4 regions of the Desulforapulum autotrophicum HRM2 genome follow, and region 4 is predicted to be linked to each of the others. Evidence: predicted binding sites of a transcription regulator. Region 4 holds the regulator's gene; each other region holds the start of a gene.
The links. The regulator sigma-54, encoded in region 4, starts transcription at its own class of promoters, with help from an activator protein. The targets are predictions, from matches to a motif close to TNTGGCACANTTTCTGCTNT.
Positions count from the first base shown of each region.

Region 1: the regulator sigma-54 is predicted to act here: its motif matches at 920-939, upstream of HRM2_RS10175 (N-acyl amino acid synthase FeeM domain-containing protein).
Region 2: the regulator sigma-54 is predicted to act here: its motif matches at 1,182-1,201, upstream of HRM2_RS22960 (ammonium transporter).
Region 3: the regulator sigma-54 is predicted to act here: its motif matches at 1,152-1,171, upstream of HRM2_RS10275 (PEP-CTERM sorting domain-containing protein).

Region 1 is NC_012108.1:2,308,770-2,310,979, reverse strand. It holds gene HRM2_RS10180 (sigma-54-dependent transcriptional regulator) at 1-599, shown strand, start outside; gene HRM2_RS10175 (N-acyl amino acid synthase FeeM domain-containing protein) at 1,103-1,996, shown strand; gene HRM2_RS10170 (HDOD domain-containing protein) at 2,009-2,210, opposite strand, start outside.
Region 2 is NC_012108.1:5,222,597-5,224,806, forward strand. It holds gene HRM2_RS22955 (glycosyltransferase family 2 protein) at 1-842, opposite strand, end outside; gene HRM2_RS22960 (ammonium transporter) at 1,265-2,210, shown strand, end outside.
Region 3 is NC_012108.1:2,333,605-2,335,814, reverse strand. It holds gene HRM2_RS10285 (IS4 family transposase) at 1-271, shown strand, start outside; gene HRM2_RS10275 (PEP-CTERM sorting domain-containing protein) at 1,230-2,066, shown strand.
Region 4 is NC_012108.1:3,172,481-3,174,690, reverse strand. It holds gene hpf (ribosome hibernation-promoting factor, HPF/YfiA family) at 1-352, opposite strand, end outside; gene rpoN (RNA polymerase factor sigma-54) at 366-1,805, opposite strand; gene lptB (LPS export ABC transporter ATP-binding protein) at 1,808-2,210, opposite strand, start outside.

The DNA of each region.
Region 1 (2,210 bases), 860 kb from region 4:
TACTCAGGGTATTGCAGGAAAACGAGTTTTATCCCCTGGGAGGAAGTGAAAAAATTAAATTTGAAGCTCGGATTATTTCTGCCACCAATAAAAAACTTGCCGAGGAGGTATCCAAAGGAAACTTCAGGCAAGACCTCTATTATCGAATTCATGTCATCCCCATAACGTTGCCGCCCCTGAGGGAACGGCGCGACTGCATTCCTATCCTTGCCCATTGTTTTTTAAATGACTTCAGTCAGCAGATGGGAAAAAATGTCAGTCAGTTTTCGCCAGGCGCTATGAAAAAGTTGATGACTGCCCTCTGGCCTGGGAATGTAAGGGAGTTGAAAAATATTGTTGAGTATTGCGTTGCCATGTCCAGTGAATCGGTGATTTCCCAGGACATGATCCTGTTGGAACCAGACAAGACCAGCAATGAATTAAAACCGTTCAAACAGGCAAAACTGGAGTTTGAAAAAAAATATATCATTCAGTTGCTTGAACTGACCAAGGGAAATGTGAGCCGCGCTGCAAAGCTGGCTGGCAAATACAGGGCTGATTTTTATGACCTGATGAACAAATGCGGACTTAAAGCCGAAGACTTCAGGGATGCCCTGTAGTGATTTTCATACACTTCCCGGGTCCATGTTCAGACCCTTGTTTTTCAAAGAATCCTGACTTGCTCTATTCTTTTGCGTATGGTTTTCCATACAGCATATTAACGCTAAATTCTTATTTGTTTTCAGATAGTTATTCAATACATTGACTTCAATGCAGGGTTTTTCATACAACTTTAAAAGAATGATTGGCTTTTTTTTTGAGGAACACCATCTCTCATTTGACGAGCAAAGAAATTATTTGCACATACAACCATCTGAAATCAATATACTTTTTCGACAAAACCGACCTTCTCCTTAAACTTTACGTATCAAATTTATATTCCGGCCCCCTTTTTGCTTTACTTTGGTCCTGTTGTCACGACAACGGGATTTGAAAACCAATCCGTTTTAAAAATGAGAAGTTTGCACCAACCAAAGAGGAACAAGAACTTATGCATGAAGCTAAAATAAAACCCATCAAAAATGAGACATTGAGACAGTTGGTCACAATAGATGAAAAAAAAATGAGCCAGTATAATTTCAAACCTGCGGACTGTATTCAAGACTTTTTTACCGCATTAAAGCTTGTCCAGGATGTCTATATTGAGGAAGGGTATGTCAATGCACAGGAGATTTCATGTCCGTGCAGGATTCTTAAAAATCATTTGTTTGATAAAACCGCTGTGTTCATCGGTAAAAAGAATAAAAAACTCATATTTACTGCCAGCCTGTTCCCGGACTCACCAGACAAGTTGCCAATGGACACCATCTTTGGCAAAGAACTGGATCTTCTGAGGGCCCAGGGACGAAGGATCGGTGAGGTCGGTTGCCTTGCCACACACCCGGATATCAGGGATGGATCCCAGAACACGCTCATGCAAGGTAACAAGATTTTATTCAAATATGCCAAGGAACATCTCCATCTCGACGACCTGGTTATAACGGTTAATCCTAAACATGCACCGGTTTATAAGCAACTCCTGCTGTTTGACGATCTGGGCAACGGAAAAGTCAAAGCATACCCCAAAGTCAATAAAAATCCTGCCGTTGCCCTGAGAGTAAACCTACGGAAAGTAGAAGAAGCTTTCATGCAGCGTTATGGGAACAATACCCCGGAAACAAATCTTCATCATTTTTTCTTCGTCAAAAAAAGCCCCTTGATTCAGCTTCCGGCCAACAACACGCTTGTGGCCAACCCCTTTGTTCGCTTTTTTACCCCGCCCATCAGAACTGACCAGCACAAGCCTCTTTCCATTCAGCCCGATGTCGTGGGAGAATATATTGTTCCGCAGCATTCCGTTCAACAATACCCTATGCCATTCCACACAAACCCAGACGATTCTTTAGATATTAAATGGTTGTCTGAAGACATGTTTAACAGGAAGTTTATGCCCCTTCATGGGGGAATGAACGTTTAATTTTTTAGAAACTCACCCTGTGGCGGCGATTTTGGCAAGTTCGCGCTTTGTAATGGAAATTTTCTGCTTTTTTGAGAAAGCCTTGGTATCATTCCAGGCTTTCTCAAGAAGGCTGGAAAGTTCCCTGGAAAACAGGTTCAAGCTGTTGACAAGTTCCCTTAGCCTCATGGTCTGTCTTTTATCCAACCCACCCCCCAGAAAAGCACATAACTCG
Region 2 (2,210 bases), 2.1 Mb from region 4:
ATTTCCGTGTAAACCATGGCATTCTGCTGGAAAAGGACGTGATTCCCCTCCCGGAGAATGAGATTGGTCATGGCCCTGTCTTCGCCGATATTGGCTGGACGACCGCAGTATGTCTGATGCAGCCATTCGGGCAGCACCTGTATGACAACGCTTTTTCGGTAGGCGGAAAGGGCACCCGGGGTACACATCACCGTATTGACCATGCTCTGGCTTGCCCTCATAAAATCAAAACCGTAGACAAAAGCCACATCCAGCATCCTGGGAATCATTCCTTTTTCCCGGTTAAGCACCCGGACATTTCCGGCAACGGCACCGACCCTGGCATCCTTTACAAAAGGGGCCACCATATGTCTGATGGTCAGCGGTTCAACCATGGAATCACTGTCCACGGTAATGAGAATACTGCCCGTACTTTTCACGAAGCCCGAATAAAGGGCATGGCGTTTCCCCTGATTCTGCTGCAGCCGGATGATTTTCAGGCCCTTGCCCAACTCCTGTTTGGCCTTTTTAATCCAGTCCCAGGTGTCATCCTGGCTGCCGTCATCAACGGCAATGAGCTGTAGTTTTTTCTTTGGATAGTCACTCGCGACAAGACTTTTCAGGGTTTTGTAAACTTGAACGCCTTCGTTGAACGCAGGAACTATGACCGTGCAATGGGGTAACTGGGATGTTTCGCAGTCGGATATCGGCCGGTATCGAACAGCCAGAACAATCCGCCAGACAAGTTCTACAACAACAAGGGTCAAAAGCAATGACCCGAAACACATGGCAGGATGAATCGTAAATGCCTGGGGCCAGGAAATTCTTGTCCATGGCGTGGCGCCCCTAAGACCAATCATCATTCCTGAAAATGCGATACATAAGATAAAGGTTAATTTGAAAACTCTGCTTGATAGAGATTCCATTTTGAGCATGCCTCATACGTTGATATGTGTTAATAGGGACAATCAAAAACCTCACGAAATCCTCACGAAATCCTCACGGTCTGATTCATGATAGCGGAGGAATATACGCCTGAACCATGATGTTTGCAAGCACTATTTTACCCCCCTCATTTGATCGTGCAAAAACGTAATTATGTTGTTTTTATTATTACAAATCTGTTATTAGTCAACACCTGCTGCCCGGTTCAAAAAACAAAAAGACGAATGCTTTCAGTTGGATAACTTATTCCAGATTCCCATGGCATCCTCTTTGCATTTTATTGATAGGTTTACGAAATTAAAACACGTTTGCTAACTTATAATTTTTTGAGGGAGGGGAAATGAAACTGAAAAATTTATTCATGACCGGGGCCATGGTGACGGCATCGTCAACAATGGCCTTTGCCGGAGACGCGACTCTGAATTCGGGCGATACGGCATGGGTCATTGTGGCAACGGCCCTTGTTATGGTGATGACACCGGCGGGACTGGCTCTTTTTTACGGGGGTATGTCCAGATCAAAAAATTTTTTAAACACCGTTGCCATGACCTTTACGGCCTACTGTCTGGCAAGCGTGGTATGGGTTATATGGGGTTACACCATTGCCTTTGGCAGTGATGTGGGTGGCATTTTCGGGACCCTGGAATATCTTTTTCTCATGGGGATAGACCATACAAGCCTCACGGGAACCATTCCAACCCTCGTGTTTGTCGTTTTTCAAATGACCTTTGCCTGCATTACAGCAGCCCTGGTATTGGGTGCCGTAGTGGACCGGATGAAATTTTCATCCTGGATTCTCTTTACCGTTGTCTGGATCACCTTTGTATATGCGCCGGTTGCCCACTGGGCCTGGGGCGGCGGATGGATGCACGCCATGGGAGCCCTTGATTTTGCAGGGGGTAACGTGGTCCACATCAATGCCGGTGTTGCAGGTCTTGTACTCTGCCTTGTGGTTGGAAAACGGGAGGGTTACGGGCGCGAAGCCATGTTTCCTTCAAGTATTGCCCTCACCTCCCTGGGTGCTGCCCTTCTGTGGTTTGGCTGGTTCGGATTCAATGCGGGCAGTCAACTTGCAGCAGACGGCATTGCCGGATCTGCCTTTCTTGTCACCAATACCTCGGCTGCAGCTGGCGGCCTTGCCTGGATGGCCGTGGAGTGGTATCACAGCCAGCGCCCCACCCTGCTCGGCATTGCTTCAGGGGTTGTGGCAGGCCTGGTTGCCATTACGCCTGGGGCCGGTTTTGTCAACCTGCCCTGTTCGTTGATCATGGGAGCTGTGGGAGGTG
Region 3 (2,210 bases), 840 kb from region 4:
GGCCAGATACAATATTCTGAGTCTGTTCCAAAGGAAAAGCGTTGATCAACGATCATTTGGAGATTTATTCAGAGCCTGCAATGAAGAATTGGCCAACATAACTTTCCTTGATGCACTAACGAGGATAATGCAATTAGCCATGGCTACGTTACGAAAGGTTCATAACTTGTCTGAGAAGATCATAAATTCCATGCTCGACCTGATAATGGGTGAAGCACTTGTATATTTCGGCCTTTCCAATCGGCAAACGCCCCTATTGGAAGGGGAATAGAGATGAATTTACTTCTCAGAAAGTTGAGTTATATATTCTATGGGCGTAATTTTTACCCTAAACCCAGGGTAAAATTTACCCTAAACAGTGTTAAACTCCAATAATCATCGAATAGCGGTAGTTATAGACTATGGAAGGAATTTACTAAAAGTATTCCAGCAGTTCCCATCCTTCAAGAAACGACCAAAGAAAGGGCTTTAGCTATGGCTTAGATGGATTGATATCGAGTCCTATTGATAACGATACTTCTATTTGCTTCAACTATCGGGCAAAAACCTCGTTTTATAGCGATATGTCTCTCGAGGAATAGTTGGACATTAGAAAAAACTATAGCTCTCTCAAATCGATAATTTTGACCTTTCTGATGGGATTTATCACAAGTCTTCTTGGCCCAGGTCATCCTCATACTGTCTTCTTTCCAAATCTTCTTCAGCCAGCTCTTAAGGTACCCCACATTGCTTCTGTCAGTCCGGTCATTTTGACAAATCTTAACAGCAACCTTTGAGACCGCTCTGGAGAAAACCGGATCAAATGATTTTTTTTGCAATATCTGGTTTTTTGATGTAATGATCATTTCAGGAATTTTTGCAGATACCATTTGAATTGTTGAATGTTGGGGCAGTTAACCTTTATGCAAGTATCTTTGATATTTTCGACAACCCTGATACATAAGTCAACTGCACTTTGGGCTAAAACAACCTATTTTTTCAACTGCACCAACCTGATTTTGCATGAACCACTGCTATGGGGCATCATCATCGTTCTTTTCATCTTTTCAATTGTGAAAAAAAAATACACAAAATTATATAATTTTTTACTCAATTGCTCATGTTTTTTTTTCATACCATAAAAAATTGCTTATAATATTAATATGTTGAGTTTTGGCACAGTTTTTGATTGTGAAAATCACAGGTTATGTAGTTGTATATTCATGATATTTTTAAAAAGGAGAATTTTAATGAAACGATTTTTATTGGTTTTAGCAACCCTGATAGCTTTTTCAGGGTTTGCGATGAACGCATCGGCAGCCTATCTGACTGGCGGCGATGCAACAGACAAGGATTCTGCTGATGTTATTCTTGATATTGCTTTTGCTATTGATACAAGCTCCTCAATGAATGACGAAGCATCTGAGATTAGCACGGCCATGAATAATCTGGTTACAAATCTGGCATGCCCTGACTGCGATGTCTGGATCCAGGCAACTTTTTATGGGATCAATGGAAGTTATACTGGTCTTTTTGATCAAGTGCTGAATGGTTCGGCAGTTAACCATGATGAAGACAATGCGCCGGCTGTAAACGATCTTTTAAGTTCTGCTTATGCTTCTTCATGGATGGTTGGTGGTGCAGCAGCTGGGCAGGATTATTATAAAGCGATTGTCACAATTGGTGATGAAGGGACCGAAGATGGATATCCGATAGAACAGAATGATTGGGCTGCCGCTTATTCAGCTAACCAGGCTGCGATTGGTGCCGGTGTCATGATTTTCTCAATGGTTGGAACACCTTGGGCCTCTTATGCTTCGGATGCACCCAATCGTGATGACGTGTTCCAAGCGATGGCCATTGGCGGAACAGGGGGAGGGTATACATTTGGTGCCACCGGTGGGACTTTTGTTTCTACTGCAACTAGCGTATCCGGATCAGCCAGCACCGTTGAAGCTGATCTTGAAGCAATTATCTGTACTGCAGCAGGCGGTGGTACTGGTGCAACCGTTCCGGAACCGGCCACAATGCTTCTTTTCGGGGTTGGCCTGATCGGCCTTGCCGGATTCAGCAGAAAAAAAGTATAATTTCGATTCGTAAACGGATATTTAAAAAGGACAGGATGTAACATCCTGCCCTTTTTTTATTGGCAGAATTTTCTAAATATCAAAAGACCATTGAAAAAGTAGGCTGTTGCAAGTTAGAATGATGAACCGATTATTTTCAGGAGG
Region 4 (2,210 bases):
CCGAGGCGGCCTCGGGAGGGGTGAGGAGAATATCATTGTCCTTGATGCTTGCCTTGTTGCCTGACATGTGGCGTCGCATCTTGTCCTTGTTTTTCTTTATCTGGCCTGCCACCTTGTCCATAAGGGTGTCAATGGACGAGTACATGTTTTCAGACTCCTCCTTTGCATGGATCTTCAATCGGTCACACACAAGGGTTATTTCGGCAATGTGTCTAATCTTTTCAACGGACAGAACCACGTTTGCCTCTGCCGGGCTTTCAAGCATTTTGTCAAATCGGTCTACCTTTTTCTGTACATAGGATTTTAATGCATCGGAAGGATCAATCTGTTTAAAAGTGACGGATGTCTGCATAAAAAAAACCTCCCTAAAATTGTTTACGTTTACTTGACGGAAGAATGTGAAGCATCTCCCTGTATTTGGCTACGGTTCTGCGGGCTATGTTGATGTTAGCCTCTTCTAATATCTCTGTCAGTCGCTTGTCGCTGTAGGGGTTTTGAGGATCTTCCTTTTCAATAATAAGTTTGATTTTGTCCTTGACACTTGCCGAAGCCATTGAATCACCATCAGTTCTTGAGATGGAACTATTGAAAAAATATTTAAGTTCAAATAACCCCTGGGGGGTGTATGCGTATTTGTTGGTTGTGACCCGACTGATGGTTGATTCGTGCATCTGGATATCTTCGGCCACGTCCCTCAGGATCATGGGTTTTAACTGGGTGATCCCGTTGAGGAAAAATTCCCGCTGGAACTTGATGATGCTCTCCATGACAGAATAGATGGTCTTCTGTCGCTGGTGGATGCTTTTGATGAGCCAGGAAGCGCTCTGCATCTTCTCGTTGAGGTAGGTCTTGGTCTCTTTTGATATCTTGGTGCCCTTGGCGACTGCCTCTTTGTATACACGGTTTATCCTCAGTTTGGGCAGGCCGTCGTCGTTCATGACAATTTTAAAATCATCGCCTTCCCGGTATACATAGATGTCTGGAATAATGTACTGGGGTTCTTCAGTGCTGAACTCTCGACCTGGTTTGGGCTCCAGGCATTTGATGACGTTCACGGCTGAAACCACATGATCTATGGATATGCCTAGATCCTTTGCGATTTTCTTGTAGTTTTTGTTCTCCAGGTTTTTCATGTGCCGGGTGATGATCCGTTCAAGCATCGGATCTTCGATGCCAAGTCTCGTAATCTGAATGAGCAGTGATTCCCTGAGATCCCTTGCGCAGACACCGGGCGGGTCAAAGGTTTGCAGGGTTTTGAGCATGGCTTCAACGGCTTCGATTTCAAAACCCCCGGGTTCAGCAATTTCCTCAACCGTTGAACAAAGATATCCGTCAACGTTGAGGCTGCCGATGATCATGCTTCCTATCTGTTCCTGATCAGGGGTTGGGCTGTTCATGAGAAGCTGCCACTGAAGGTGATCTTCAAGGGTCTTTTTGGCTGAGGTGAATGCCTCGTAATTGGGGGCCTCCTGGAAATCTCTTTCCGAGTGAACCCTTCCCGTTGAGTTGTATTCGTTGATATAGCTTTCCCAGTCCGTGTCCTGGGAAAGTTTTTCCTCAATGGTGACCTCTTTCAGGTCCTCGTTTTGGTCTTTGGTGTCGGCTTCACGTTCAATCTCCCGGGCCTCTGCCTGGGTTATTTCCTGAATGCTCTCTTCCAGGGCCGGGTTTTCCTCGAGTTCCTGCTCGATCATCCCGGCAAGCTCCAGCCGGGAGAGCTGGAGTAGTTTTATCGCCTGCTGCAGCTGGGGGGTCATCACCAGTTGCTGGGTGAGTATTAAGTTTTGTTGTAGTCCTAAAGCCATAATCAGAGCCTAAATTTATCTCCAAGGTAGAATCGTCTTGCAATTTCGCTGGAGGTGATTTTTTCCGGGTTTCCCGATTCAATCACCTCTCCCTGATTCATGATATAGGCGAAGTTGCACACCCCAAGGGTCTCTCTCACGTTATGGTCAGATATCAGAACCCCGATGTCAAGTTCAGTGAGGTGGGTGATGATTTTCTGTATGTCTGACACGGCCAGGGGGTCAATCCCGGCAAAGGGTTCATCCAGAAGGATGAACAAAGGGTCGGTTGCAAGCACCCTTGAAATCTCAAGCCGTCTTCGTTCTCCGCCTGAGAGCACGCTTGCCTTTTGATCGGCAAGACGGGCGATGCCCAACTCTTCCATGAGGCGGTCTGCCTTGGCATTGACGTTCGTTTCAACATCG